Regions from separate parts of the Bacillus sp. UNCCL81 genome, predicted to be linked through region 2. Evidence: a T-box and tRNA genes for the amino acid it is inferred to sense, from the RefSeq annotation. Region 2 holds a T-box; the other holds one or more tRNA genes.
The links. A T-box is a leader RNA that pairs with one kind of tRNA and senses whether it is charged. The one in region 2 lies ahead of metG (methionine--tRNA ligase), so its partner is inferred to be a tRNA-Met.
Positions count from the first base shown of each region.

Region 1 (16,277 bases), on a different contig from region 2:
AAAGGACATGATTATAGTAATCCAAATAACCGCTCTATTTCGTTTTGGTCCTTTTGCAAAAAGAGCTATACCTATAAATATTAATAATGAAGATATAGGAGCAATTATTAAGATAAATTCTTGCATTGAATTTTCAATTTCTAAATCAAAATAAAATTGGCTTAGAATAGTTGCTTTAATCCATAAAAGGAATACAGCAAGTAACGGGAATCCAAAGTTTTTAATAAACTTTTTCCACATATTCTGTTCCTCCTCTTTTTTAGACTATTAATCTATTTTATCTATTATAAAAAAATGTTTGTCATTTCACATATCTATTTTATTGGCATTTAAATACCAAGAATTTTTAAAATAATTCATACAATTATTAGCTACTAAATGTATGAATCTAAAATTTTATTTGACGTTACCTTAGTTTTTTTTCTAACGTCATTCAATTTATCATAAACTAGTTCCGCCGTCAAATAACTAATTTTTTTTTCAATTCAATACTATAAACATAATAAGGTACTTCAATTAGAAGTACCTTAAATTTAAGTTAAATTTCATTAGTAATAAATTTTTTTACTAAATATGCTGCTCCAATTGCTCCTGCATCGTTCCCTAACTTGGCAATTGAAAGTTTTGTCGAATCTCGTACTGTTGTGAAAGCAAATTCGTCAAAATATTTCTTTAGAGGTTTTAATAACAGTTCACCTGCATTTGATACTCCGCCGCCAATAATGATGTTTTCAGGATTTAACGTATTTCCAACTCCAGCTAATACTAAAGCAAGATATCTCATTACATGATTAACGATTTCTTCTGCAACTTCATCACCATTTGAATAAGCTTCAAAAACATCCTTTGCTGTAATTGGTGAATCATTCGACATTTCTTTTAAAACTGTCTCTTTTGTCGTATTTTGTAATTTCTCGTTTGCTATTCTTGCAATTCCTGTAGCTGAAGAAATTGTTTCTAAGCATCCCGTTTTTCCACAGTTACATAATACTCCATTTTCAAGTTGTACTGTTATATGGCCAATTTCACCCGCAGATCCACTAATTCCATGTGCAACGTCCCCGTTTACAATTACGCCTCCACCGACTCCTGTTCCAAGCGTAACCATTACTACATCTTTTGCTCCATTCCCAGCACCTTTCCACATTTCTCCAACAGCTGCGATATTTGCATCATTATCGACAATTACTGGAATACCTGATTCCTTTTCTAGAATGTCCTTTAAAGGAAAATTAACCCATCCTAAATTTACGGCTGCAAATATAAGTCCATCTTCTAATCGAACCGAACCTGGAGCTCCAATACCAATTCCAGCGATATCTTCCTTTGTTTTATCCATCTGTTTAAGCTTGTCTTCAATTGCAATTGTAATTGTTTTAGGAATATGCTTACCACTATCAGATTTATCTGTTGGTACTTCCCATTTATCGATGAATTCCCCGTTATTTGTTAATAATGCCAATTTAATGCTTGTACCACCTAAATCTACACCAACAATCATTTTAGCCATAATGCCTTCTCCCTCCGCAGTGAAATCGTTTGCAATAAATTCTAAAAAAAACGATTTCTTCAAACCGTTTTATTTTTTATTTCATCCATCTCTTTTTTTAAGATCATGGTAGCAATTTGTAAATCTTTACTTTCAAGTATATTCGCTAAAAATAATTCTTTTAGCTCATCTTGCATTAACATCAAGTCAGCTAATCGATCACCTGTATAAATAAAGGTGCCATAACTCTTTAGAAATTGTTGAATATCATATACGGATTTCATACTTAACTCCTATTATTTTATCTTTCTAAACATGTAATAAGTATAAGTTGGAAACGATTACTCGTCAATGTGAAATACCAAACAAACCATATATTTTGTAGGCATTTATAATTATTTTTTAGGCTTCATTACTTCTTCTAAAGCTAAATCATTCTTATATAAATATGTAGCGTATTTTATCCCGAGATATCTTATATGCCATGGTTCATAATTGTATTCAGTAATATCTACTTTGTCCTCTGGATAACGAATGATAAATCCAAATTCATGTGCATGGTCTGCAAGCCAAGTACCTTCTTTCGTTTCTCCAAATCCTTGTTCAAGCTTGTTACCGAAGTTTGGAGATGATACATCTATTGATAAACCAGTTTGATGTTCGCTTGTACCAGGAACTGCACTAAAAGATTGAGTCCAATCTTCACCATGAATTTGTACATAATAATTATATAAGCTTTTTTGTCGATCAAAAGAGCGATATGCGGAAACTGGAGTAAGCTTTATGCCATCTGCTTCAGCTCTTTCAAATAATTTTTCTAAAGCATGAGCTGCCTCTTTCCTCATTAATGTCTTATCTTTATTTACTCCATGTAAAGGAACGACCGGGTAAACTAAATCAGGGGGTTCATACCCATCTGGTAGCTTTCTTTCTTTATTAACTAATACTAAATTAGATGTAGGATTCGTTACAGCTAATAATCCATTCTCGGCTTCGATCGCTGTATCATCGTAATTAGGAAATTTTATCGAAGTTTCTTTAGGCTTTCTTAGATGATTAATAAAAAATTCTTGGTTTCCAAAAAATAGAGCTAGTCCAATAATGAATATTACGATTAATACCCATGCGTACTTACTATTTATTTTTTTCAAAATTACCTCCTTAATTCTTTTTGTTACTTTTACAATATAAAAAGTTGGCATATTTTTCAAATAATCTATACAATAAGACCTCTTTCAAATAGAAAGAGGTCTTGTTGTCTAATTTATAAAACAGGTGCCATTGTTTTTCTTAATGTTTCTACAGAGTTTTTAAACTGACGTTGCTCTAATTCATTTAAATCTAGTTCAACAACTTCTCGAATTCCACCACGATTAATTACTGCTGGAACGCCAATGTATATATCGTGTTCTCCATATTGTCCATCTAAATATGCAGAAACCGTAATAATACTATTTTCATTTTTTAGAATCGCTTTCGTTAATCTTACTAAGCCCATTCCAATTCCATAGTATGTTGCACCTTTTTTCTTTATAATGTGATATGCTGCGTCACGTGTATTTAAAAAGATTTCATCAAGCTCTCTTTGGCTGTATTTTGGATTTTTCTTTAATACATGGTGTACTGGTGAAGTACCAACATTTGTTTTAGACCAAACTGGTAGTTCGCTATCACCATGTTCACCGATAATATAACCATGGATATTTCTTGCGTCAACATTAAAATAATCACCAAGCATATATCTAAAACGTGCAGTATCTAAACTAGTACCAGATCCGATTACTCTTTCTTTTGGCAATCCTGAAAATTTCCAAGTCGCATAAGTTAAAATATCTACTGGATTTGTAGCAATTAAAAAGATACCGTCAAATCCTGAAGCCATAATGTCTCCAACGATTCCTTTAAAGATAGCACAATTTTTTGCAACTAAATCTAAGCGAGTTTCTCCAGGCTTTTGAGCTGCTCCAGCTGTAATGACGACTAAACTCGCATCCTTACAATCACTGTAATCTCCAGCCCAAATTTTTGTTCGAGAATCTACAAAAGGCAGGCAATGACTTAAATCCATTGCGTCCCCTTCCGCTTTATCTTTATTTAAATCAATCATAACTAGTTCTTCGGCAACACCTTTATTTAACATACCAAAAGCATAACTAGCTCCAACTGCTCCTGTTCCGATAAGTGCGACACGATTTATTTCTTTGTGTAACATAATATCCACCTCATTTGTGTAATTAAAGTGTAAGTAACTGGGACTTCTATATTATATATGTATTTTCACTCAAAGTTTGTGAAACTTTTTACAAATTTGTTACAATATTAGTCCAATACAAATTTAAATTTTTTACAACAAGAATCTAATTCTGTCTTTACCTATTTTCAAACAAATCGTGTCGCATTATTCACTTATTAAATCGCTTCTATTATTCTTGATTCCGTTAAAACCAACGGCATCTTAATGTCATGTTTTTCTGTTGGTAATTCATCAATAATTTGAATGTCATAAGCTAAGGCTAAGAGTTGTTTATTATAATCTTCTAAGTAGCGATCATAATAACCACCACCATATCCTAGTCGTTCACCATTTTTTGTATATGCTACTCCAGGAACAATTATTAGATCAATACGTTCTTTTCTTATTTCCTCGCATTTTTCTTCGATCGGCTCTTGTATTCCAAAATAACCTTTCTTTAAATCATCAAATGAATTGATTTTGTAAAAATGCATTTTTCTAGTCTCATGGTTGCATTTAGGGACAACAACTGATTTATTCATTTTCCAACAAGCAGTGATTAAGTACTTAGTATTTATTTCATGCTCCATCGGCATCGTTGTTGCTATTATGTCTGCACTCTTCATTTGTTCAGTATTTAATAATTTATCTATAATTTGTTTCGACTTTTCGTCTCTTTCCGAAACTGAAATATTTTTCAAGTTTTTCATCATAGAATTTCTAATTTCTTTTTTTTCCATAATATTGGCCTCCTTAGGTCAGAATCGAGTTTTCTAAAGTAAGTTTTACTGATATGTATTCTAATTAAAATTATAAGTATTTAAATATAAAAAAACAGTAGGAAAATTCCTACTGTTTACTTTGTTTCGCGATGAACTGTAACTTTTTTAAGTCTTGGGCAATATTTTTTAAGCTCAAGACGGTCTGGGTTATTACGTTTATTTTTAGTAGTGATGTAGTTACGATCTCCGCATTCTGTACATGCTAATGTAATATTTACGCGCATTTTATTTTCCCTCCTGACATAGTGACATAATCAGACTTGTATATAATAACATTCTTTCGCGATAATTTCCATAGTTTTTATTGATTCAATGTATTTCTTTTGATATTTTTTTTATTGAATTATGTACAAACTTATTCTCATAATTCAGAGTATATTTTTGAAAGACAGCTTGATGATGTAATACACTGCCTGAATCGATTCGAATATTAGAACTAATCGACACATATGGGCCAATTACACAGTTCTCTTCAATCGTAACATCATTTCCAATAATAACGGGAGAAACAATCTTAACATTATTATTTATCGTTACATGCTCACCTAGAAAGATTCTCGGTAATATTTGAACAGCAGGAATAGGTAAGTTTAATTTCTCTTCAATCCAATCTACGTTTAGCTTCGCAAATCTTCTAGGTGTTCCATAATCAATCCAGTAACCTTTTAAATGAAAAGCATTTAAATAGATATTATTTTTCAACATTAATGGAATCAGATCATTACTAATGTCAAAATAACGATTTTCTGGAATTAGATATAATAATTCAGGATTTATAATATAAATTCCAGTATTAACTAATTTACTAATTTCACTACCTTCATTCGGCTTTTCTATAAAATCGATTATTTGTCCATTTTTTACTTTTACATTTCCGTATGAACCACACTTGTCAACTTGTTTTACAATCATAGAAAATTTACTTTTACTTTCTAAATGAGTTTTTAATGCATCTCTAATATCACCGTCAAATAAAATATCACCATTCACTAATAGAAAAGGTTCATGAAGAAAATGCTTAGATAGTCTTAAACAACCAGCAGACCCTAAACTTTTTTCTTCTATAATATAATCAATTGAAACATTTTTTAATTTCATTGCATTGATCGTCTCGATTATAGCTTGGGACATATAATGAAGCTGAATAATAAATTCATTAAACCCAAGTCTAGTTAAATGTAATATTAAATGCTCAATTGCCGCTCTATTTGCGATTGGTAATAGTGGCTTAGGAATGTTGTTAGTAATTGGTAAAAGCCTTTGACCGTATCCTCCAGCTAAAATAACAACCTTCATTTATTACCACCTCAATATCTTATACTAGTTAAAGAAGTATGCTTAATATTACATAAATATGACAAAAGGGCATTCAGGTAAATTTTGTCTGAACACCCTTTTATCTTATTTGACTGTTTTATTGATTTAATAAATAATGTTTCCCTTTAACTAAATAATAAATATTCTCTGCAATATTTGTTGCATAATCTGCAATTCTTTCAAGATATCTACAAATAAATGCCATTTGCATGATATTAGATACATGCTCAGGAGAATCTGCAATGCTTGACATTAGTGTTCTAACAGTTGTTCCATATAATTCATCAACAATATCGTCAATTTCACCAATCTCTTTAGCTGCTTGTAAATCCTCTGTACGATATGCTTCTGAAGCTTTTGTTAACATGTCTAAGCCAAGTTCATGCATTTTTTCTATATTCTCTAATGGTAAGTTTTCTTGACGACTACGAATACGAATTGTCGATTTTGCAATATTTACTGCATAATCTGCAACTCGTTCAAGATCATGAGCAATCTTGATAGCAGTTAAATTTCTTCTTAAGTCGACAGCAACTGGTTGTTGTCTTGTAATAATGACTAAAATTAATTCATTTACTTCTTTTTCTAATTTATTGATGCGATCATCTTCGTCAATTACTTCTAAAGCTAGTTCAATATTTTCAGTACGAAATGCCTCCATACTTTTAATGACTGCTTTTTTTGTTTTCTCAGCTAATTCGATAATCATTTCTTGTAATGATTTTAAGTCTGCTTCAAATTGATTTCTCATCTCTTTTTACCTGTTCCCTTCTATTATCCGAATCGTCCAGTAATGTAGTCTTCAGTACGTTTATCTTTAGGTGTTGAGAACAGTTTATTTGTATCTGAGAACTCAACTACTTCACCGCTTAAAAAGAAAGCAGTTTTATCAGAAACACGAGCTGCTTGTTGCATATTATGCGTAACAATAATAATACTAAAATCTTTCTTTAAATCATGAATTAACTCTTCAACTTTTAATGTTGAAATAGGATCTAGCGCTGACGTTGGCTCATCCATCAAAATGACATCTGGCTCGATTGCTAAACAGCGTGCGATACATAAACGTTGTTGTTGCCCTCCTGATAGACCAAAAGCATTCTCATGTAAACGATCTTTAACCTCATCCCAAATTGCTGCGCCTTTTAAACTTTTTTCAACAATCTGATTTAATGTGGCTTTGTCTTTAATACCATGTATTTTTGGTCCATATGCAACGTTTTCCCAAATTGATTTAGGGAATACATTTGGTTTTTGGAATACCATTCCTACGCGTGTTCTTAATTCTTCTACAGGATAGTTTTTATCGAAAATATCTTGTTCGCGGTAAAGAATCTTCCCTTCTGTTCGAACTGTAGGAACTAACTCAACCATACGATTTAACGTTTTTAAGTAAGTTGATTTACCACAACCACTAGGTCCAATAATCGCAGTAACTTCATTCTCATAAATACTTAAATTTATATTTTTTAATGCTTTATCTTGTCCATACCATAAATTTAAATCTTGAGTATCATATACAATTGATTTTTTCACGTTTGTATTTGTCTCTTCAAGGTCATCATTTTTAATAATATTCTCTCTATTTAATGTCATTGTCATAACTTTCGATCCCCTCTCATCCTAAAGGAAGCTTTCTATTTTTGATATATAAAATATTAACTAAACAATAGATAAACTTTATAATCGTTAAAATTCATTAGTACTTACATGAATAATCATATTCTCAAACTATTAAACCTGTTTTAACCGAATGTAAAGATTATGTAAATACGTTCAGAATGTGCAGGAGGGGTGTAGAAAAGGAGATTTCCAAATAAAAAAGAGAAGGGTTTAATCCCTTCTCTTCTTATTGATTTTTATTTTGAGTATCTTGGTTATCTTGACTATTTTGATTGTCTTGATTATCTAAAACGTCTTTTGGTTCGTCATTATAAATTGATTGTCTTTCTTTTTTCAATTTAAAATATTCATCCATAATATCTCGGCCAATGTATTTATTTACTGGCGCTTGGTCAGTTTGTAACCAAGGAACTACTACTACAAAGGCAACTTCAGGATCGTCATATGGAGCATAACCCATTAATGTCTCATTATAAGTTTTTACAGGCCCATTGTATTTTTTACGATCTGGACCATCGTATACCGATTGGGCTGTACCTGTTTTACCGGCTATTTTATAGTCTACGCCTATGAAGTATTTGTGAGCAGTACCACCAGTCTCATTATAGACTTTGATCAAACCTTGTTTAACATGATCGATGTATGATTGTTTCATATCGATTCGATTTAATACTTTTGGTTTTACTTCTGTTCTAATAACACCAGTATCTTCACCTATAGAAGGCTGTCTTATTTCTTTTGCAACATGCGGTTGAATTCTATAACCGCCATTAGCGATTGTAGATACATATTGAGCTAATTGAAGTGGCGTATAAGTATCATACTGCCCGATCGCCATATCTAGAAGGAAACCTGGACTTTTGTCTACACCTTTAAATCCAATTGCTTCATTTGGTAAATCAATTCCCGTTTTAACACCAAGTCCGAATTGACTGAAACTATTTCTGAATGTATCAAATGCTTTTACGTCGATATCTAAAGGCTTATTCTCTACGTAATGTGCATGTCCAATGGCCATAGCCGTTCGGAACATATAAACGTTTGATGAATACTTTAGTGCATCTAAATCATTAATCCATCCGAAGTTTTTATATGACGCTTTTACTGGTGTACTTGCAATTTTAATCGGTGTATCGAATTGCCTTTGACCTGGAGTAATTGCCCCTGTTTGATAACCAGTTAAAAGAGTTGCACCTTTTACTGTTGAACCCATCTCATAAGATGAAGTAAGATTTCCTGTTGCGTAGTCGACAACTTTATTTTTGCCTGTCTTTTTGTCTTTAACAATTTGCTTTCCTGACATAGCTAAAATTTCACCCGTTTTTGGGTTAATCATCGTAACAAATGCTCTGTCTAAATATCGACCATTTGACGTTGCTTTTGCTTGTAAAAGCCTATCTTTAATTATTTCATCAACCTTACCTTGAAGTTCCATATCAATTGATAGTACTAAATCACTTCCAGGTTCCCCTTCTGTAATCACTTTCGTATCAACAACATTTCCATTCGAATCAATAACATTTTGTGCCTTACCTTTTGTACCACGTAAAACATCTTCATATTGCTTTTCAATATAACTTTTTCCAACTCGATCATTACGGTCATAACCACGCGCTAAATAATAATCGACATTTTGAGCAGGTAATCCTTCTTTTTCAGAAGTAATATTACCTAAAATTGTTCGGAACGTATCACCATAAACATATTTTCTTTCCCAATTTGTCGTTACATCCACACCTGGAAGCTGGTCCAAATGTTCACTAACTGTTGCATATTCTTTTTCAGTAACTCCCTCACTTTTAATTGTTTGTGGAGTTAGTGCATAACCAGCACTCATTTGCTTGTAAATTGCAAGGATCTGTAAGTCATTTGCACTAAGTGAATTAATATTAGCTGCTGTGATTTTATCAAGCTGTAAATTATAGTAAGCTTTATTGTAAGCAGCGTCATCATCTTTATTTTGAGCTTTTAATGTTTTATCTTCTTCTTTTGATACTAATTTTTTTGCATCTTCAGGATTTGTTAATAACCAATAATCTTTTTTATCTCGTTCAGTTATTTTATTAGTTGGCATCTTTAGGTAACTTTTTAACTTTGTAGCCATTGTTAATAACTCACCTGAAGTTGTCCCTTTTTTTCTTGTATACGTAATTGTACGTAAAGGCGTATTATCTACGACAACCTTTCCGTTACGATCTAAAATTTTCCCCCTTGGTACAGCTTGATCGACCGTCATATTTTCTGTACGCTCTAATTCTAATTTATAGTCTTCACCTTTAACAATTTGTACGACACCTAATCTTAGAATTAAAAAAGAAAATAAGACAAACACAAGAAAAAATAGTGTATTCAGTCGTGTTGGTAATGTAATTTTATATTTCTTAGGCTTATTCATTTTTTCTCCTCTTTTTTCTACAATTACTAATTCTACATATAAATATTTTAATGATTTGGAAAAGGAATCACTGCTTAGTTTTTGACAATTTAATGACAATACTTAAGCATGCTTATATTCTAATTTCCTCATTACGAAATAGACCAAAAAGTGTCCTGCACCAAATAAACACATTAATAATGGAATAACTTGTTCGGGTTGGAATAGTGATGTACACACAATGAAGACGGCAATAGAAAACATTCTACCGCTATTTAAATACACTTCACGTATGACGATATATTCCACTCTGTATTCCCTGGCCTTATACGATTTTCCTATTATATCATATGTTAAAGATAAGTAAGGTACTAAAATGATTGGATATGCTAAAGAAATTATTGCACCGTAAATAATTAATAAAGGAAACGAAACTTTAAAAGCGATTACAAAAACGGCGCAAAATAGTAAAAAACCACCAATAAACATAGCTTTCATTCTAAAATTTTCTTTTATTATTCTTGTAACAATATAATAGGTAATAAAACTAATTAACGATGTAATTAATCCGTATTTCCCTAAAGCAAATTCACTTCCAGTTGATAAGAAAATATAAATTGAAATAACAAACATAAAAATCCCTTCACGAATCCCCTGAAAGAAATTAGCATAAGTTACTTTCCGCCAATTTTCATTTAATTTTCTTTCCTGAATGACACGCTTAATATTGAACTCACTATCAAGTTCCCGTCTAACTAAGAAGCAACTTAAGACCACTGCACATATAAATAAAATAACAGCAGCAAGAAACACAAAATGATAACCTTTATTTCCAATCATTGAAGAAATAATTGCTCCGGCTATAAATGGGCCAAGCATTCCCGTGAACGAATTAATTAGCCCTAAAAAACCATTAAAAAATTGTCTAGTTTCAGGTTCAGTAACTTCAAACGTTAATAAGTTAAACGCCAAATAGTAACATCCATTTCCAATTCCTAAAATCGCTCCAATCAAAATTGTTGCTAATAATGTCTTCGTTTCGAAAAGTAAAACGACTATGTAGAATATTGCCAAAAAAGAAATACCCGCCCTTAAAATGACTACTCGATCAATTGTTTTAGCTAATCTGCCTGCTATAACGAATGTAAGGGCTTGAAAAAATGCGATCGAAAATTGGTACGAAGCAATTGGTAAATAATTATTTGATTGCTTCCACAAATAAACATTTACAAATGTGCTAGATAAAGCGGTCGCTAGAGTAAACAATCCACCGACACTTAGTAAAAGAATTAAATCTTTATTTAAATCTACGTCACCTAATAAAAATTTCCACTTACTCATAATAAACTCTCCTTTGTCTCATGAACTAGTTTTCCGAGTAAATGAAAATTTATCCTTTTTTAAACATAAAAAAAAACACTACTTAAATAAATTAAGTAGTGTTCATTTTTTATAAATTATTTAGCAGCTTGGTATAATTCTTCTACTTTTTCCCAGTTAACTACATTCCAGAATGCACCAACGTAGTCAGGGCGTTTGTTTTGGTAGTTTAAGTAGTAAGCATGCTCCCAAACATCTAAACCTAAGATTGGAGTTTTACCTTCCATTAATGGTGAATCTTGGTTAGCTGTGCTAGTCACTTCTAACTCACCATTGTTTACTACTAACCATGCCCAACCAGAACCGAAACGAGTTAATGCAGCTTGAGTGAAAGCAGATTTTAACTCATCTAAGCTACCGAATTTAGCGTTAATTGCTTCAGCAACTTCTCCAACTGGAGTGCCAGTGCCTTCTGGAGTTAATAAAGTCCAGAATAAGCTATGGTTAGCATGTCCACCACCATTGTTACGTACAGCTGTACGGATACCTTCTGGAAGTGCATCTAAGTTTGAAATTAATTCTTCAATTGAAGAAGCAGCTACTTCTTTACCTTCTAAAGCAGCGTTTAAGTTTGTTACATATGTATTGTGGTGACGATTGTGGTGAATATTCATTGTTTCTTTATCAAAGTGTGGCTCTAATGCATCATAAGCATAAGGTAATTGTGGTAATTCAAATTTTGACATTTTTTATTTCCTCCCAAAGATAATAGTGAATTTCAATTTAAAGTTATCAAATATACTGAAAGATTTCAATAGTAATGCTCAGAAAAGGGAAAGAAAGTAAAAAAGATTAATTTTTGGAAGAAAAATTATTCTGGACCGTAAGCATTAAAATCATCCTTTATTAATTTAAAAACTAAAACGAAAAAAGTCTTCAACATGATAGTTGAAGACTTTTTCACTAATTAAGGAGTAAGAGGGATTCGAACCCCCGCGGGCTGTTACACCCCTGTCGGTTTTCAAGACCGATCCCTTCAGCCGGACTTGGGTATTACTCCATAATAAAATATTGGTAGCGGCGGAGGGAGTCGAACCCACGACCTCACGGGTATGAACCGTACGCTCTAGCCAGCTGAGCTACACCGCCAAAATATATAAATGGCTCCGCAGGTAGGGTTCGAACCTACGACCACTCGGTTAACAGCCGAGTGCTCTACCACTGAGCTACTGCGGAATAATTCTTGTTGTCCTTAAGACAATATTTAATTTACCATGTTTCAAACTAGACGTCAACACTTTTTATTATTTTTTTATTATTAATTTATAATAACTATTTTTTAGTGAAAATAAATTGGTTTAAAGGGGTTTAAAGCCAAGCTTAAATACAATTCTTAAAACCATTGTCTTACTCTTCTTATTTACTCTTATCATTTTAATTAAAGTTTAATATTCAATTACCAAAAAAAGATTATAATATACAAAATAGCCCGAAAGTTACATAATAAATTTCGGGAAGTGAAATAACATTAAATAAGAAAGGATGAGTTTATGAATATATTTAAACAATTTTGGTTTAGTTTATACTCTCCAAAAACAATATCAAGATATAGACTCCAAAAAATCGGTAAAACAATCTTTTTTCTTTTCCTACTTGCAATTTTATATACTCTTCCGGGTTTCTTTTCATTTGAAAAAAACGTGAAGCTTCAGGTGAACAATGTTTCTCATTTGCTTAAAGATAATATCCACTCAATTTCTTTAAACAAAGGAGCTATATCAATAAACGATAATACGCCGTTCGAACGAAATATCGGCGATTATAAATATGCTTTTTATCCAAATGAAACAGTTATTCCTTCAAAATTAAAAAATGAACAATTTACTGTTGTTGTTTTAAAAAATAGAGTAATTATCAAAAATGATAAAGGCGAGCAAGATTTCCCTTACCCTTCATTAAAATCTAAAAAAATAAACAAAGCAGACGTTTCAAATTTTATTAAAAATATAAAAGAAGCTCTTCCAGTATTTTTAATCGCATTATTTTTCTTATTTTATTTAGGATCTTGTATCTTCATATTTATAGTTGCTACATTATTAGCGTTTTTAACAGCTTTATTTAAGTCGACTAAGCACTTACCCTTTAGACAACGCTTTGCAATGGTTTCATATAGCTTAACACTACCGACTGTTATCTATTTATTGCTAGGATTATTGAAAATCAATATACCATTCCAAACATTAATTTTTATTTTAATAACAGTTGTTATGTACACTTTAACAATTAAAAATTTACCAACTAAAAAATAATGTTTACTGAAGTGTGTTTCACACTTCTTTTTTTTGCTAAAATATTTATTAGTCCAAGCTCCTAATAGGAATATTCGTTGTGGACAAGCATATAGTCTACAAAAGGAGTGATTATTAATGAAAAAAATAGCTTTTTTACTTGGTTCTTTATTGCTTGCATATATAATATTCTTTGATTTACAAGTAGGGACGATCCCAACTAAACATATTGCTACAGTGGCAAAAGCAACAAAATCTGAAACAAAATCTGAAACAAAATCAATCTCACTTCCAAAATATGAAAAAATTCAAGTTAAAAACGGTGACACTGTTTTAGGAATTATCGAAGACCTTAACCCCGATTTTAACCAGCCAATTAGCCAAATTACAAAAGATTTTAGTGCATTAAACAATGGTCTTTCACCTACTAAAATTCAAAGTGGAAAATCATATAAATTCCCAATTTACTCTCCACAAAAATAAAATTTGTGATATATTTCTTTAGAACCAGTTGATAAAATGAGTAATCATGAAGAAAATATGATAATGTAGATTTATACAAAATAGAAATAAAGTTATTTTTGAAGGAGCGAGTTACTCGTGAACGAAATTACACATAGAAGTAAAACACGTGCAGTTAAAGTAGGTAATGTGGTTGTTGGTGGAGCAAATGAAATTTCGATCCAAAGTATGACTACAACAAAAACACACGATGTTGAAGCAACAGTTGCAGAAATTAAACGACTTGAAGAAGCTGGATGTCAGATTGTTCGAGTGGCAGTACCAGACGAAAGAGCTGCAAATGCAATCGCTGATATTAAAAAACAAATTAACATACCACTTGTTGCAGATATACACTTTGATTATAAATTAGCCTTAAAAGCAATTGAAGGCGGAGTAGATAAAATAAGAATTAATCCAGGTAATATCGGTCGTAAAGAAAAGGTTGAAGCAGTAGTAAATGCTGCTAAAGCTAAAGGAATTCCGATTCGTATCGGTGTTAATGCTGGTTCATTAGAAAAACGAATCTTAGAGAAATATGGTTACCCAACTGCTGATGGAATGGTTGAAAGTGCATTACATCATATTAAAATCCTTGAAGATTTAGATTTCCATGACATCATCGTTTCGATGAAAGCATCAGATGTAAACCTAGCAATTGAAGCTTATGAAAAAGCTTCAAAAGCATTCGATTATCCTTTACATTTAGGTATTACTGAATCAGGTACTTTGTTTGCTGGTACTGTTAAGAGTGCCGCTGGTTTAGGTGCGATCATTAGTAAAGGGATCGGAAATACAATGCGTATCTCATTAAGCGCAGATCCAGTTGAAGAAGTAAAAGTTGCAAGAGAATTACTTAAATCTTTCGGTTTATCATCAAATGCTGCGACATTAATTTCATGTCCTACATGTGGTCGAATTGAAATTGACTTAATTAGTATTGCGAATGATGTTGAAGAATACATTTCAACATTAAAAGTACCAATTAAAGTTGCCGTTCTTGGATGTGCAGTAAACGGTCCTGGTGAAGCACGTGAAGCAGATATCGGTATTGCTGGAGCTCGTGGTGAAGGATTACTATTCCGTCACGGGGAAATCGTACGTAAAGTACCAGAAGCAACAATGGTTGAAGAACTAAAACGCGAAATCGACATCATTGCCAAAGAAAAACTAGCTGAACTAGAAGCAGCAAAAGGTTAATAATAACAAAAAGGTTAAGGACATTGCTCCTTAACCTTTTTTATACTTTTCTAATCTTGTCAGATCGAATAATCTTGAGGAATAAATACCTTCAATTCATTTGGACGGACAAATACCCTTTCTCCAAGTTGAATATTTAGCTCGTAAAATAATTCGTTCATGAGTTCAATTTCAACATAATCATTTGTATCCTCTCGTAGAACCTCCACATATACGATTGGTCCTACAGCATGAATATGGGTTACGATTGCACTGATCGACGTTTGATTTGTTTCAAACTTTTCGATTGTAATTTGATGAGGACGAACATAACCGGTAACCTCATTATGTTCTTTATGTTCATGTTCAACTAATTCTGGTAACGGAATTTCTAATCCTCCACTTATTAAGCTTCCTTTATTTATCCTTCCATGAAATAAATTTACTTTGCCAAGAAAATCATAAACAAACGGACTTGCTGGTGTATGGTAAACTTCCTCAGGTGTTCCGATTTGTTCAATCGTCCCGCCATTCATAATGACAACTCGATCTGCAACTTCAAGTGCTTCCTCTTGATCATGCGTTACAAATATACTCGTAATATGAATTTCATCATGGAGTTTACGTAACCATCTTCTTAAATCCTTTCTCACTTTTGCATCCAATGCCCCAAATGGTTCATCTAATAATAATACACTTGGTTCAACAGCCAATGCTCTTGCTAATGCAACACGTTGTCTTTGGCCACCAGATAATTGAGAAGGAAATCGATTTGCAAAGCTTTCTAATTTTACTAAAGATAGTAATTCCATCACTTTCTCATTAATTTTTCTTTTTAAAGGACGTGTAGCTCTTGGTCTAACCTTCAAACCAAAAGCAATATTTTCAAAAACAGTCATGTGCTGAAATAAAGCATAATGCTGGAATACAAATCCTACATTTCTTTCTTTCACTTGCACATTTGCTACATCCTGATCTTCAAAAAATATTTCACCCAAATCTGGATTCTCTAAACCGGCAATGATTCGCAACAATGTTGTTTTACCAGACCCAGATGGACCTAATAAAGCAACTAATTCCCCTTTTTTAATATTTAAATCAATTCCTTTTAAGGCAGTTTCATTTTCATAACTTTTCATTACATTTGAAACTTTAATTGACATACAATCCT
Region 1 is NZ_FOMF01000011.1:109,697-125,973, forward strand. It holds gene BM319_RS20355 (LTA synthase family protein) at 1-240, opposite strand, end outside; gene BM319_RS20360 (ROK family glucokinase) at 539-1,513, opposite strand; gene BM319_RS20365 (YqgQ family protein) at 1,570-1,773, opposite strand; gene BM319_RS20370 (M15 family metallopeptidase) at 1,885-2,640, opposite strand; gene BM319_RS20375 (L-lactate dehydrogenase) at 2,754-3,701, opposite strand; gene BM319_RS20380 (5-formyltetrahydrofolate cyclo-ligase) at 3,899-4,462, opposite strand; gene rpmG (50S ribosomal protein L33) at 4,579-4,728, opposite strand; gene BM319_RS20390 (nucleotidyltransferase family protein) at 4,814-5,800, opposite strand; gene phoU (phosphate signaling complex protein PhoU) at 5,919-6,572, opposite strand; gene pstB (phosphate ABC transporter ATP-binding protein PstB) at 6,596-7,417, opposite strand; gene BM319_RS20405 (peptidoglycan D,D-transpeptidase FtsI family protein) at 7,671-9,839, opposite strand; gene BM319_RS20410 (MFS transporter) at 9,942-11,159, opposite strand; gene BM319_RS20415 (superoxide dismutase) at 11,276-11,884, opposite strand; tRNA gene BM319_RS20420 (tRNA-Ser) at 12,109-12,198, opposite strand; tRNA gene BM319_RS20425 (tRNA-Met) at 12,211-12,287, opposite strand; tRNA gene BM319_RS20430 (tRNA-Asn) at 12,300-12,374, opposite strand; gene BM319_RS20435 (DUF1189 domain-containing protein) at 12,689-13,447, shown strand; gene yqfZ (protein YqfZ) at 13,565-13,909, shown strand; gene ispG (flavodoxin-dependent (E)-4-hydroxy-3-methylbut-2-enyl-diphosphate synthase) at 14,027-15,127, shown strand; gene BM319_RS20450 (sulfate/molybdate ABC transporter ATP-binding protein) at 15,187-16,269, opposite strand.
Region 1: it has a tRNA-Met gene. The T-box ahead of metG (methionine--tRNA ligase) is inferred to sense a tRNA for this amino acid. The anticodon was not compared.

Region 2 (16,277 bases):
GACCATTTTTTATTCAACACTCTGAAAAGAAGGATTATCAAACAAACACTTAGATAGTAGTTCCTTCTTCTACATCTAATACTCTGTCTAACCATTCATTAATCAGTAAGTTGAATAGGTTCTCTTGTTCTATTTGAAGATTATGGCCAGCTTTGTCTAAAATTGCAAATGATGCTCTTGGAAAATTTTCAAGAATAGTAAATGCGTCTTTAAATCCAACGACTGAGTCTTGTAGTCCTAATAAAAAAAGACTAGTTTTTTTAAACTTAATTTTATCTATATCAAATGAAAATCCGTAGTTATTCCTTATTTTAGATAAAAATTCTTGATCAGCGATTGAACATCCACTAACAATTTCATCTTTATAACGAACCCAAGTTTTTTCATCTAAAACTACGTTATTTGAACGAAAATCAGTTTCTTCAAGTTCATTTAATTGATTCAAAAAAGTTTTATCTTCGACTATTACGGTATGGTTTGGTAACGACCTTTTCTCAAATTGTGGAATAATCACTGGACAAATAAATGCAGCACCTTTAACTTTTTCAGGTCTATTTGCAATTATTCCTCGTGCTAAATATCCTCCGTAAGATTCTCCGGCTAACAAAAATGATTGACCCGGAATGATCGTATCGATAAATTTTAAGACGATATTCAGCATATCATCTGTCGTATTAATGTTTGTTCCGCCCTTAGTTTTACCCATACCTGGAAGGTCAAAATAAATCCTTTTATAACCGCTTTTCTTTGTAAAAATCGGTTCCATGCAACATTGCATTAACCTAGAGTCTGGGGTAAACCCATGAATCATAACGATTGGATTTCCTTCTCCCATTATTTCATAGTTTAAATCAACATTATTTATAGTACAAAACGGCAAATTGTGACCCTCCATTTTACAAATCTATTCATTTTTTTAAATTGAAGAGATATTAATATTATAAGGCAAAACAGCATGGACACCCTTAACATGGTTTACAATTTGAGTTATTCTCAAATCAACACAAACACTAGCTAAAGCAACAGCCTCTGTTTTTTCAATAGCATATAGCTCTTGAATTAACTCAACCATGCCATTTAATGCTGTTTTAGTTGCTATATTTAAGTCCTCATCAAAGCCAAATGTAAGCCACCCTGCTGGTGTGTTAGCTCGTGGCATACTAATCTGCATGTCCTCTCTTACTGTAAGAGTTAGATTCACTTTATCAAATGGAGATTCGATCGCTTGACCAGATACTTCACCATCTCCTTGTGCAGCGTGTCCATCACCCGCAGAAAAAAGTGCTCCTTCAACGGCTATAGGTAAATACAATGTACTACCTTCTACTAACTCTTTACAGTCTATATTTCCCCCACAATATCTCGGTGGTATAGTCGAATGAACACCTGATTCAGAAGGAGCTGTACCTAGGACTCCTAAAAATGGAGCGACAGGTACTGAAACTTCCTTATCTCTGATTTTAGTCTTCGCTGTATTGTTTTTTTCATTGATTAACCAATTTAATGTCACTTCTAGCTCTTCAGAAATACCTAATGCGTTATTTTGCCAATTCTTATTACCACCTGCACAATTCCAGCCATACCAGCCAGCTTTTAATTCGTTTATTTTAATTTCAAGTGTCATCCCCGGTTTAGCACCTTCTACAAAAAATGGACCAATCATAGGATGACCCCATTCTTCTTCCTTTTCCCTTGACTTGAATCTTACTCTTTCTCCATTTTGATGAGAATACCCCCACCCGATATCAATCGTATCAAATTCAATCGAATCACCAGAACGAATGATTTGAATTGGTTCATATACGTTACTAAAAGATGCATGCAAATGCTGATCTGATGTTTTAAATTTATATGTTTCTGGCATATTTACTCCTTCTTTCGACGCTCGATTTTATGTAAAAATAATTTAACTTTAATTAATTTCTGCGCGGAACTTCATTTCCCTTGTTTTAATTTAAAATTTTCATTACTTTTTTCCTATAAATCATATGATTTTCTCCATCAATTTGAATTGCATAAGACTTTCGGTGTATTGTATAGTTGAGATTTCCAAAATTAGGGATTTCTAATTTCATTATACTGGAGGAGTAATAATGGCAATAACTTTTAAACAAATGGTTGCAGAAGCACGTGACAATGTACAAGGAATCAGTTCAGCTGATGCTCGTGAAAAAATTAATTCTAATCCTGAAACATTAGTAATTGATGTTCAAGACGCAGCTGATGCAGGTGCATGTGGATTAATACCAAGCAGTTTGAATATCTCACTTGGCATGCTACCAATCCGTGCAGATTTAGAATTACCAGAACATTTACGCGAGCCTAAGTTAGCGGATCGAAACCGCCCTGTTCTTGTAACATGTGGTGCAGGTGGCCAAGCATCTTTAGGAGCATATTTACTTAAAAAAATGGGATTTACTGATGTAGCATATATTGATGGTGGTACTGCTGCGTGGAAAGCTGCTGGTTTTGACGTAGAATAATTCTCAGACTGCCCGCCAAACGCTCGCTTTCTTCGTTACTTCACCTGCCTGCGGTGCTCATTACCGACAATGGTAACTTCGCGCCTCGAAAGACAAACGTTTTCAATCAGTCTGAGTATCGAACTGTTTATGAATTTTTCAAACAACGTAAAAACTGCACCTTAAGTTACGATTTAAGGTGCAGTTTTTTTATTTTTTTAGTAAAGCATTTTCAATTGAATCTTTCTTAATTGAAAAATGAGAAGTATTATAAACTGCTTCTCCATTTTCAAAAATAAATAATTGAGGAGATTCATGTTTTATTGCCGTTTTCTCAGCAATATAGTTAGACAATTCTCTGTCATCTTGAACTTGTAAAAAATACAATGGTACATTCTCATATGCAGATGCAAATGCTAAAAATTCAGTATAAGCTGCATGACTAATTGGGCATGTTGTACTATGCTTTAAAAATACAAATTTCTCTTCGTTGTTAGTTATTTCATCAAACTGTTGAATCGTTGATATTCGATTTACCATTTCTCTTTTTTCCCTCACGCTTCGTTTTGTACTTTTCCCATAAATCCATTGCTGTATTTCCCCAATTTGCCAATTGGGACATTTTTTCAGTACTAACTTTTACCGTATTCGATACATTATTAGCAGTATCTCGTACTTTTTCATTCATTTCTGAGATTGTAACTCCGACTTCTTCGACTGATTTAGCTAATACATCAAGGGATTTTGCACGTTCACGCATATCTTTCGTAAGTTCGTTCGAATTATTCACAAAAATTTTAGCCTCATTTGCTAAATGATTCGAAGTATGTACTAATTGAACGGCTTCAACACAAACATTATGTAAATCTTTTTGTGTTTCAGCAATAGTAGACTCTACACCTCTAAATACCCTTTCTAGTCGGAATAAAGTACGACTTATAAATACAACTAAGATCACAAATGCAACTGCTGCGATTAATGCACTAATAGAAATTAAATCCATTCGAAAAAACCCCTTTCCTTCATAGCCTTCCACAAATTTAATCACTTATTTGGTATTATACTACAAATTTTACCAAACACTAAACTAGTCGTAAAACAAGTTTTCAAATTCTTTAGTAAAAAAAGAATACTTTAGTAAACAAAACTGACTAAATAGTTTACAATAGGTATATAGTTATAATTATTGGAGGGAATTTTCAATGAAAGATCCACGTATTTCAAAATTAGCTAAAAACTTAATCAATTACTCAGTAAAATTACAACCAGGAGAGAAAATCTTAATTGAAAACTTTAAGCTAGAAACTGAATTAGTTACAGCTTTAGTTAAAGAAGCATATGCTGCTGGTGGTTTTCCTTTCGTATCAATCAAGGATCATAAAGTAGATCGCGCATTATTAATGGGTGCTACTGAAGAACACTTTAATAAAGTAGCAGAATACGAAGCAAATGTTATGAAAGATATGGATGCTTATATCGGATTACGTTCAGGTGTTAATATTAATGAACTTTCTGATGTACCAGACGAAAAGACTAAAATCCATGGTAAAACTGTAGGCCAAAAAGTACATAGAGCAATTCGCGTTCCAAAAACTAAATGGGTTGTACTACGTTACCCAACTGATTCAATGGCTCAATCAGCAAAAATGAGCACTGAAGCATTTGAAGATTTCTATTTTAATGTATGTAATTTAGATTACGGTAAAATGGACAAAGCAATGGATGCTCTTGTTGAATTAATGAACCGTACAGATAAAGTTCAAATTAAAGGTCCTGGAACTGATCTTACATTCTCAATTAAAGATATCCCAGCTATTAAATGTGCTGGTGAAATGAATATTCCCGATGGTGAAGTATTTACAGCACCTGTTCGTAATTCAGTAAATGGTACACTTTCTTATAACACGCCATCTCCTAACAATGGATTTACATTTGAAAATGTTCAACTTAAATTCAAAGAAGGTAAAATTGTTGAAGCAACTGCTAACGACACTGAGCGTATTAACAAAATCTTTGATACAGATGAAGGTGCACGCTTTATCGGTGAATTCGCAATTGGTGTAAATCCATACATCTTACACCCAATGGGAGACATCTTATTCGATGAAAAAATCGATGGAAGCTTCCACTTCACACCAGGTCAAGCATATGATGAAGCTTACAACGGTAACAACTCAAATATCCACTGGGACATGGTATGTATCCAACGTCCTGAATATGGTGGAGGAGAAATCTATTTCGATGACGTTTTAATCCGTAAAGATGGTCTTTTCGTAATCGAAGAATTAAAAGGATTAAACCCTGAAAACTTAAAATAATCTTTAGAAAAAAGAACACATATTAAGCTATGTGTTTTTTTGTATCTATTGATATGATTCCATGTAAATGGCGGTATTATGACTGAAACTTGAAAAATAGAAGACAAGGAAAATACTCTTACAAGAATAAAAGACTGGGAGATTCCCAGTCTTCGTTTTTTAAGCAGCCTTTTTCCCGTTAGTCAATCTCTCAACTAACATGCTTACAGATAAATCACCTGTCGCATTTAACATTGTTGCAGGTGGGTCAATTATCGTACTAATTGCCGCAAGAATTGGTAATGATTCTACCGGTAATCCAAACAGAGAAAGAATTAACATTTCCCCGATCATTCCACCATTCGGAATTGCTCCCATTACCATACCTACTAGTAAAGCAATACCAATTGTTACAAGATAAATATTCAAACCGGAGAAATTCATTCCAAATACACCAAAGGCAAAGGCAATTTTTACTACTCCACCCATAACAGATCCATCTTTGTGTAATGCACTAGCTAATGGAATAACGGTCTCTCTAATGTTTTTAGATACGCCCATTTTTTCAGCTGACTCGAAATTTGTTGGAATAGTTGCCGCACTACTACAAGTACCTAAAGAGGTTAACGTTGAAGGTAATACATTTTTCCAATAAATTTTAAATCCATAACTACCACCGGCCATATAAGCAATAATACTATAAACGATAAAATAAAATAGAATAGCAGTTACATAATATAAAACGAAAACTCGCTCATATGAACCTAGTAATTCCTTTCCGTATGTTGGAACAAGATAAGCAAAATAAGCTCCAAGTCCAACCGGTGCAAGATACATAATATAGTTAACCATATTCATAATTACTACATTAGCACTTGATAATAATTTTTTAACAATGTCTGCTTTATCGCCAGCTTTATTCGTTGCTAAACCAACTAATACAGCAAATACAATAATTGCTAACATATTGCTTCTTGAAAACAAGCCTGAGAAATCATTCACCGTAAATGTATTTACAATTTGCTCCGCTACTGATACTTTATCAGTTGCATCTGGCTTAACAATTGGGATATTAACCCCATGTGCAGGTGGATAAACTTTCATAACAACAAGCATTATGATCGCTGCAATAATACCTGTAAATAAAAATACCCCTGACATATTTCGCATAATCTTACCGAATTTTTCTCCTCCACCATTTGCAAAGCTTGAAGCTACAGAGAAAAATACAAGCGGTACAACTACTACGAATAATAAGTTTAAAAAGAAATCCCCTATTGGCTTAAGGGCAACTCCTACGCTTTCAAAATTATAACCGATGACTGAACCTATGATGATACTACTTAGTAAAATCAAAGGGAAAGCGTAATTTCTAAATGAAAAATTCATAAGCTTCCTCCTAATATAATTGCTATTTGTAGTATACCGAAAATTTGATAGTTTGTACCCCAAATTTTTAATAAAACCTTCATTTTTCTACATAAACATACAAAAAAGAACACTTTGTATGATCTACAAGTGTTCTTCTTTTATTAAAATTACGAAATACTGCCTATACCTTTGCCCGTATTCCAATGCTTTAATCCTACTTTTTTTGATCTTATTATCTTAAGACTTCATCAAAAGCAGCTGAAACTTTTTCAAACTCTTCTTCTGTTTCTATATCGTAAAACTCGCCATCTTCTTCGACTCTTAGGAAGAAAACGTCAATATCCTCTTCACTTTCCTTTTCTACTTCTTCTAGTAAACCTACTGCTATGTATTCATGACTTTCGATCGTAATTGAGCCTAGTACTTCGTAATCTTGCTCGTCTCCTTCATCATAGCTAAGTGTAAGAATTTCGCCTACTTCAATCTTTTCCATAAATCTTGACCTCACTTATTTCAAATTCATTTTGCATAAAGAAAAACCTTTATGTTCCTTTAGTGTAACAGAATGATGCAAAACGTTAAATTGTAAATACACTAAAAGCTTTTCTAAATCGTTCTACTTTTAAACCATCTTTTTCTGGAGAATCGATTTTAGTAAAAAAAATTGATTTTTAAAAATTCACATGAATATTTTTACCAACGCTGTAATAAGATTTAGAACAACCAATTCTTAAGTTTCTTTCAAGTTTATTAAGTTGGACAAGCCTATGTCTTCAAATAGTAGATATTTTCTATATTTAGGGAGGATTATTGAATGTCAACACTAATAACGGGTCAAGAAAAAACTAGAAAAAAAACTGTCAATTTTAAATCATTCTTTCAACGTTTTACTAAAAACCATTTAATTGATGAAACGCCATCACAACTTTTACATAATGAATTAAGAAGCTTACAAAAACTTTTAGAGCTAAAAGAAATTAATTTTATTTATGCCGATCCCGAATACATTGATGTGGCTATTATGGAATTAGAAGCTATACGTACAAAATACAGCATTACTGTTAGACAATTAAAGGAAATACAGTCTGCTAGTGTTGTATGAAAAAAAGAGATAAATAGCATATTAGCTATTTATCTCTTTTTCTATGTTTTTCCCTATAATTACAATTTTCCTAATTAAGAACTGACCTCATACTTCGTTTCGTATGTCTTAACTTTTTTAAATACATTGACGAAAATCGTTAAGCATGGAAGAAGCCATAAGAATATTGCATAAGGTAAATACTCATGTAACTTCATATTAATGACTGTACTGCTCATGATTGCAAGAACATTCCAAGGGATCATAGCTGGAAATAATAAAGTTGTATCTGCCATTATCCGAGCCAATTCTTCTTTGTTATATTTATTTGACCAATGCGTTAAAAAAGAGCGCCCTGTTAAAATAATTGGCATCGTTTGGTTACCTGCTATTACACATATCACAGCAGTAGCACCAATTGTTTTCAAAGAATCGGATAGCATAGAAGTCGAAGTTTGAAGCCATTTATCCAACATAGGCTGAATGATATTAAGCTCCTCCAATAACGCATTATAAATTCCTGCTACAGCAATGAACAATAACAAGCTATACATATGACTTAGCCCTCCACCAAGTCCATTAATTCCGTTCCAAAAAGCATTCACAATTTTACTAAAAGAGGTTCCATTAAACAAAGCTATTAAACTTCCAGACAAAATACTTATGACATACGAGTAAATAATATTGATTCGAAATAAAACAAGTACAACTAATAAAATCGGTGGAATAAATTGAATGAATGAAATATTCTTATTGCTCACGATTTCGTGATGTGTCTGAGTAATTCCATTCGCAAACTTTAAATCCATTACGCTGAAAAATAAGATTGTTACGATTACAGCAGTAATTGATGTAAAAAGCATCGCTTTACCTTGTTTTTTGACAGTTGTTTCAAGTATATTAGCTAAAAGTTGATGTGCGCTTGAAAAAGGTGACGTTCGATCACCAACAAATGCACCCGAAATTACCGCTCCGGCCGATATTTCCACAGGTATATGTAGTAGTATCGCACTACTAATAAGAGGAACTCCTAAGGCACTCAATGTTCCAATCGACGAACCCAAAATCATTGAAAAAATCATCGTCGTTAGAAAACAAAACACAAAAAAGTGATGTGGATTTATTGCATGTAAAGTAATCGAAACCATCGATGTGATCGTTCCTGATAAATACCAAGATGGAAGTAAAAAGCTAATTAAAAATAAGATAAAGAGAACAATTTTAACTTTTCCCATCCCCTGATAGCTTAACTTCATAATATTTCTAACTTCATATCCTCTTTTTAAACTTAATACAATTAAAAAAATTAACCCTGGTAAAATTCCAAAAACTAGCGAGATATGTAATATGACGGAACTAATAATTCCAATCAAAGTTACTAATATTAGGAAACTTGCCTGTTTAACTGAAAATTGATTCTCCATCACTTTCCCTTCCTTCAAACAGATTTATTACACTAAATTGATTAAATATCATTCATTAATTATATAAGCTTTCATTTAATAATACACTTATATTTCAATTAAAAAGCACTACTTCAACTTTAGAAGTAATGCTTTTGCACTAAAATATAGATGCTTTTAACTAAAATGTAAATCCGTTCCATATTGAACTAATTTTAATTTTCGTGCGACTGCCTGAGATGCATAATTATCCCAAGAGGTACTATACAAAGCAGTTCGTCCTTGTCCTTGGATGTCCGCAGCCCATGCATTTGAAACGATTAATCCATACTCTTTCCCACGAAAATCCTCGAGTGTATATACGCTTGCTTCAGCAGCTTCGGCTGATTGTCTGGCACTACAGCAAATCGACACGGCTATGTCATTTTCAATAATTGCATAACAAGGCTCTTTAAATTCTAGCTCCTCATATGTATAAGGAAAGTTTGGTAATAAAAATTGTTTATTTGCCTGGGTAATTTTTATTGCTTTCGATGATGCTTTGCCAACTGTTTGAAATACATATGCCGGCCCTATCCATAAACGATCTATCTGATGAGTTTTACTTAAAATCTGCATGATATTTACTAAAGGTATACTAGGGTCCGTGTCTAAGGATTTCTCTAATTCAATTAGTTCCTCATTTTTAAGACAATCTAAAAACCTTTTCACATTTCCCATTTTGGTGCTTCCTATATAAAATCGTGGTGCGCTTGTGTATGGTGGTTCATTTATTTGTGTTATTTTTCCAACTTCATTGTGTTTAAATAATACGTTAATATGCATTTCCATAAGTTCTAGCTCTGATTTCAAAAGGAATCCCCCTAGCTTCAAACTAGTTAATTTACATACTTCAAATTTCTTTTTACTCTATCTTTTAATTTTTACAAATGTTCCTTTTTCAGACTTTTCAATTGCGATCTTATTCATTTTTGCAATGTTGTCTGATAAAAGAGATGATTGTAGAACAGTTTTTCCGTCTAATGATACAGGCACATCGATAATCCTTCTTTTACCTTTTCGATGAATATCATAATCCTGATCGTTTTCTTCAAGCTCAACTTTTTCATATAAACTGTTTATTAATTCTAGAATTTCTTTATCATTACTTTTTTGCATTAATTTCATAAACTGCATATCATCCAATAATAAATCGTTTAAATTAATAACTTCTTTTTGTAATGCAAGTTTTATAATCTTTGCAAGTGAATCGTAAGAATAGATGCTGATCGGACCTAAAAAATAATCAATAGCAAGCTTATAATAAATCTTTGTAAACCACTCTGCCATCTCAATAGAGTTTACGCAGACTTCTCCATTTACAATAATTAATGAATTTAAAAATGCTTCAATTTCATTTTTAGGTGTTCCAAAATATGTATGCATATCTCTAATGGTATAATCTATTCGATCTGCACATAGCTTCGGAAGCTCTTTTTCAAGTATTTCCCATTTATCTATATCAAAAATTTCTTTAATATCGATATGATATTTTTCAAGTATAGAAGGGATCTCCGAATCTAAAATTACTTTTTCAAAGATTGTTTCATGATAATTTTCTTCACTTAAGTCAAAAACAAAATCAATAACATGAGAAAATGCCGTATGTGAAACATCGTGTAATAATCCAGCAATTTGTTCCTTTACAGAACCCCCTAACCTTTTTATTAACAACATTACGCCAATTGAATGTCCATATCGAGTTCCATTAAAATGTTGATCCACTAAAAAGGTAGCACCAGCTTGATGAATTTTTTTTAACCTTTGAATTGGTTTTGTCTTTATTAATTCAACAAGTACTTGATCAATATTGTATTGTCCATATAGTTCATCGCTCAAAAACATACTGTACTCCTCTTCATTTTATATTTGAAATTCCATCTCTTTAACATAAACAGCATTTCCAGTAATTTCTATATCATAAGTCGACTTTACTCTTTTTACATTTACTTTTACACGTCCGTCTTTCTGAATTTCCGTTCCTTGTTCAACAATTAATTCCAGAGTATCAATAACATCATTATGAATATAATTAGCATAATAAGCTCCTAAAATCCCAGAGGCAGTACCTGTAACCGGATCTTCAATCGTTCCAGAAAATGCAGAGGAAAAATGGCGAGCATGAAAATCTGCATTTGAATCGTATGTTTCTAAACAAAATGGATGAACGGACGCTTTTGGAATTTCGGTCAAAATACTAGGAAAAAATAGATTATTAGGTTTCATATTTTCAAACGAAGATAATTTTTTTATCGGTAAAAGTAAATTCCAGGCACCAGTACTTCCATAAAGAGTTGGTAGACTTTGATCGATTTCTTCTACACTAAGACCAATTGAGGACGCTACATCATCAATGGAGCCTTTAAACTCTACAAACTCTGGTGTTTTTTGTTTCATCGTTATGTAGATTTCATTATTCGAATGATGAATCTTGATCGGCAAAATCCCAGCCTTTGTTTCGATCGTTAACTCACTTTTAAACTCAATTAGCCCTCTAGTTACTAATGCATATATTACTGCCACTGTCCCGTGACCACATAAATCCATTTCATGCCCAGGTGTAAAATAACGAATTTTATGATCAGCAACTTTCGAATTTAATAGAAATGAAGTTTCATTAAATCCCACTTTTTTCGCAATATCCTGCATTTCATAATCAGTCAAAGAATCACAATCTAAAACGACTCCAGCTGGATTTCCTTTATTGGGCTTTTTACTAAAAGCATCATAATGGTATACAGTAATATTTTTCATTTTCTCACCTCTTTTTTGTAACTTAGTTCTCTACTATCAGTTTAAAAATAAACTAATTTTATGAGATTGTTAGAATAGTGCCTTATCTTCAATTATTTAATAATATACATTAATAAACTAATTAAATAAAACGATTACAATTTCTATATGAAAGTTCATTTTCCCAATATTTTTAATTTTAAAAGTTTGATAAAATAATATTATTCATTAAAATTTTGGAGGAAAATATGTCATTATTCATTACAGCTTTCGGAGGAAAACTTTTACTTTGCTTAGCCTTTACCTTAATATGCTTCTTAATTGCATGGCCTGTCGGATTATATTTCCGATACAAAGATGCACAGAAAATGAAAGAAGTATTGCGTGACCAACCAATCAATCGACGCAATTACTGGCTTAAACAATTCTTAAAGTTAAGTATAGCAATTATAGTTTTATATTTTATATCATTTTTAATTGCACTTTATTTTGATATGCCATTTTCATCTACTGCACCATTTGTTGGTCTATTTGCTCTATTACTCATGCTTTATATTAAATTTGCTCCACGTACAACTGGTGAAGCAACACCTGATATTGATGGATGGCATACAACATCTGTGATCATTGATCCTGATGAATATTTCACTTCAACAGGAGCAACAATTATTTTTGGATCTCTTATATTTACAGCCTTTGAATTTATCAGCGTTCTATATTAAAATCTTCAGCATTTATTTTATATTTTTTCCTTAAGGAAAGCATTAATGATCACACTGATTATTAATGCTTTTTTCATTACTTTTTTGATTGGTTATTTAACAGTTCTAATTCTTCCTCTATTTTACCTACATCAATTCTTTCAAAAAGGGGCCTTACTTCGTTAATTTTTACTAAAACCGGAGAAATTTCCCTCCATTCGAAGTTTGCTAAATTTAGCATTTCTTTTATTTCATTACTCGAAAAAGGTAGGATTGGATGTAAGATTTGCGCCAGGTTTGCAATAGCATATATACAACTCACCATCGTGTTATGACACTCAATCAAATTTTCCTTAACTTGTTTCCAAGGCGCAGCTTCATCAAAATATTTATTTGCAGATCGAATAAATTCAAATACTTCCTCTATAGCTTTTTTGAAGTTAGCCGATTCAATATGCGAACCAACAGACTTATAAAGCCCATTAATATCAAATCTAATTGTTTTTTCAATTTCCCCTTCTGGAACTACACCATTATAGTATTTTTCAATAAACTTTAATGTACGATTTACAAAATTCCCATATGCGCCTAATAGTTCACTATTATGACTATAAATAAATTCCCTCCAAGAAAAATCAGTATCTCTATTTTCTGGAGCATTTATTGTTAAAAAATATCGTATTGAATCTGGATGATATTTTTCGATTAGATATGGTACCCATACAGCCCAGTTTTTACTAGTGGACAGTTTTTTCTTCTCAAGCGTCAAATATTCGTTTGAAACGATATGAGTTGGAAGAGCCTCTTTTTTTAAACCAATTAAAATAGCTGGCCAAATAATTGAATGGAACGGAATATTGTCTTTACCGTGAATATAATATGATTTTGTTTCTTTTTTCCAAAAGTTAGTGTCATCTTGATTCGTTCTAAGTGCCCATTGTTTACTTGCCGAATAATAACCAGACACTGCTTCGATCCACACATAAATTTTCTTCTTCTCGTACCCTTTTACTGGTACGCTTACTCCATTTGGCAAATCCCTTGATACTGCTCGGTCATGAAGCCCTTCATTTAAATACCGTTCTGTTAATTGGATAGCATTCGAACGCCAGCTTCCACTCAATTTAGCAAAATCAAGATATTCCTTTAGCTCATCTTGTAATTTGCTTAATGAAAAATAAAAGTGCTCTGTGTTTTTTACGGATGGAGGATTTCCACATAACTTACATGTTTTATTTAATAAATCTAAAGGATCTAATATAGCAGAGCAATAATCACACTGATCTCCACGCGCATGTTGACCACAATTTGGACAATTTCCTTCTACATAACGATCTGGTAAGAATTGTTCAAATTCTTCACAATAGCATTGTTCAATTTCTTTTTTATAAATTAACCCATTTTGTAATAAAGTTAAGAAAATTTCTTGTACAGTATTATGATGATGCTCTGCGTCTGTCCTAGTATAAAAATCATAGGTAAATCCTAATTTCTTAAAGTTATCCTCGAATTCATGATGGTAACGATCTGCAATTTCTATATAGGTTACATTTTCTTGTTTCGCTTTAATAGCAATAGGTGTCCCATTACAGTCACTTCCTGAAACGTATAATACATTTGCTTTTTTTAAACGAAAATATCGAGCTAGAATATCACCTGGCAATAAAGCTGCAATATGCCCCAAATGTAATGATCCATTTGCATAAGGCCAAGCTCCTCCAATAAAAATATCCATTCCAATTCCTCCTAATTTATAAATGCAAAAAACCTCGCCCCTATCTATAAAAGATAAGGACGAGGTTTACAATCCACGTGGTACCACCTTAGTTCACAAAGTATTTGCATACATTTGTCTTTGCAAGTACGAAAAGCATAAAAATGCTTATATACTGTGACTTTGGTAACAAGTGCCAACTCTTGTCGTAGCCTACTAATATGACATATACGTTCAGTACGAAGCTCCGAGGCCATTGTTCAAATAAGTATTCTTGCTTCTTTTCAGCTACCGAAGCTCTCTGTAAAAAATAACATTATTCTACTTTTCCTCTTCATTGCTTTTATTTAAATGTTAAAAAGATTTTATAAAAAACATATTGAAAAGTCAAACTATTTCATAACGATTAAAGATATTAATATAGTATAAGTTATAAATTAAAAGTTGATTCAATTATTTGTCGATATTAAAAATGTTTAAGAGTGAAGGAATTCTCAGGAATAAAGTTAAATATATTCAATTATCAAAGCTTTAGGAGGAGAAGAAATGTCAAATTGGAAGACTGCATTATTTGAGTTACAAAAAACAGATATGTCTTTTTCAACATTTAATGAAGTAAGAGCTGAAAACTTAGACTTTAATAATGTAAGCTTGGCGAATTCAAAATTTACAAATGCAAACATGAGAAACCTCGAATTGAATGACGTAAATTTATTCGGAACTCGAATTTCAGATGTTAATTTATCTAATACAAAAATAACAAATGGTAATTTAAGAGACTTAGTTATTAATCATGTTCATTTAGCTGGAACAATCTTCCGCAATATTGTCATTCCGGAAAATCTAAATCTTGACGATTACTCAAATTCTATTAAATTTGAGAAATGCAATTTAACAAATAGTCAGTTTACCGACTGTGATTTAAGTCATGTCGAAATCAATAATTGCAATTTAACAGGATTGAAAATTAATGGCATTTTAATTGAAGATTTGTTAAAGAGTTATAGTCAGAGAAAATAATTATTTCATAAAAAAGGATGTAGTCAATTTCAACGCGCAATAAAAAAAGAATCTTTAATCAGATTATTTTTCCACTCTGTTGAATAAAAACCTTGTCTATTAAATTACCAAATTTTCGTAAAAGGAGTAGGATGATGTTGATTTCCATTACAGGATGCTCGCTTTCCATGGGGCGAGATTCTTTAGCCTTCCCGCTAATCCCATAGGAGTCGAGCACCCCTCCGTTCCAATCAACTTATTCATCAAAAAAAGTATGCAATAAATCCTAATCAAATAACCTTTACTTAGAGTAACCTAACAGTTGTTTATTAATCAGTTTGTAGGTTAATTAATATCGAACATTAAATACTAATCAATTGAATATACTTTTCTAAAAATTAGCTCATAAAATTTTTAACTACTGATAAAACATTACTAGTGTTATTAGAATCATAAAATTGCTCAAACATATTAACATTTAAAACCATAAATAGAACATCCAAAAAATGATAATTTCATCATTAATAAATGTTCATTTAATGTCCGTGTTCCCTATTGACCATTTTATATTTCAACACACTGAAAAAAAGAATCTTAATCAGATTCCTTTTTCGTTTCTATGGTAACTTGCTGTGTTATTAATGATCGTCCAGTACAATATTTCTGTTTCCATTCCCTGTTAACTGGGCTTCGAACGCGTCAATTATATGCAAAAATCGATCTGCTTCTCTAAATACATGGTCTGCTAGCAGTGGATGAATGATACTTTTAATTCTACAAGCTTCTATTAGGTCGCGAGCTGTTTTCTTAAAATCCCTAAGTGATTTTACCGATACTCGGTTTTCATCAAGGAATTGGTCAAGTATCGGAACAGTTTCCGATTGTGGTCTCATTGATTCTAAATCTACGGCTTGGTAGAGAAGTTGATCAAAATCATGGCTAAATTCCCTCGCTTGATCTACTAGTTTTCTTTCTGATGGATCTAATAAATGTCCGATAAATTTTGCATGGTCTGCCATAATTCTTAAAAAGAAAACATTTTCCTGAATAATTGCAGCAGGTAGCGGTTGGAGTTGACCATTATTTAATTCAGTCAACCGATTTGCAAAATAAGCCGCTTCCCTACTAGTATGATCAACTAATAAAGGAAAGTTATTTCCAGTTATTTTACAAGTAAGGAGTAAGTTAAGGATTTTCCGCTTATAGGCCCAAATCATCGAAGCAGCTTGATGAACCTCACTATTAAACTGTTTAATTTGCTGAGGATCCGTTTGAAGCGAAAATGATTGGGCTTTATTTCCTATTGCTTCAAAAACTTGATAAAATTGATCTGCTTCTTGTATTAACTCAGTATCATCACAATTAAAGCCTAATTTAAGAAATAGTGAATGCTCTTTCATAATCCTTGACCAAAACATAATCTCATCTAAAGAACGTGCTATAAATGCATCCGACAATCGGACCCCTCCTAACATAA
Region 2 is NZ_FOMF01000007.1:94,760-111,036, forward strand. It holds gene BM319_RS16115 (alpha/beta fold hydrolase) at 50-880, opposite strand; gene BM319_RS16120 (acetamidase/formamidase family protein) at 917-1,864, opposite strand; gene BM319_RS16125 (rhodanese-like domain-containing protein) at 2,094-2,483, shown strand; gene ytxJ (bacillithiol system redox-active protein YtxJ) at 2,673-3,002, opposite strand; gene BM319_RS16135 (DUF948 domain-containing protein) at 2,968-3,465, opposite strand; gene BM319_RS16140 (aminopeptidase) at 3,665-4,780, shown strand; gene BM319_RS16145 (dicarboxylate/amino acid:cation symporter) at 4,940-6,148, opposite strand; gene BM319_RS16150 (DUF1292 domain-containing protein) at 6,363-6,623, opposite strand; gene BM319_RS16155 (hypothetical protein) at 6,945-7,232, shown strand; gene BM319_RS16160 (Na+/H+ antiporter NhaC family protein) at 7,307-8,635, opposite strand; gene BM319_RS16165 (GNAT family N-acetyltransferase) at 8,792-9,466, opposite strand; gene BM319_RS16170 (HD domain-containing protein) at 9,524-10,498, opposite strand; gene BM319_RS16175 (PhzF family phenazine biosynthesis protein) at 10,517-11,407, opposite strand; gene BM319_RS16180 (hypothetical protein) at 11,635-12,108, shown strand; gene metG (methionine--tRNA ligase) at 12,185-13,822, opposite strand; T-box leader at 13,875-14,148, opposite strand; gene BM319_RS16190 (pentapeptide repeat-containing protein) at 14,348-14,821, shown strand; gene BM319_RS16195 (DUF2935 domain-containing protein) at 15,439-16,257, opposite strand.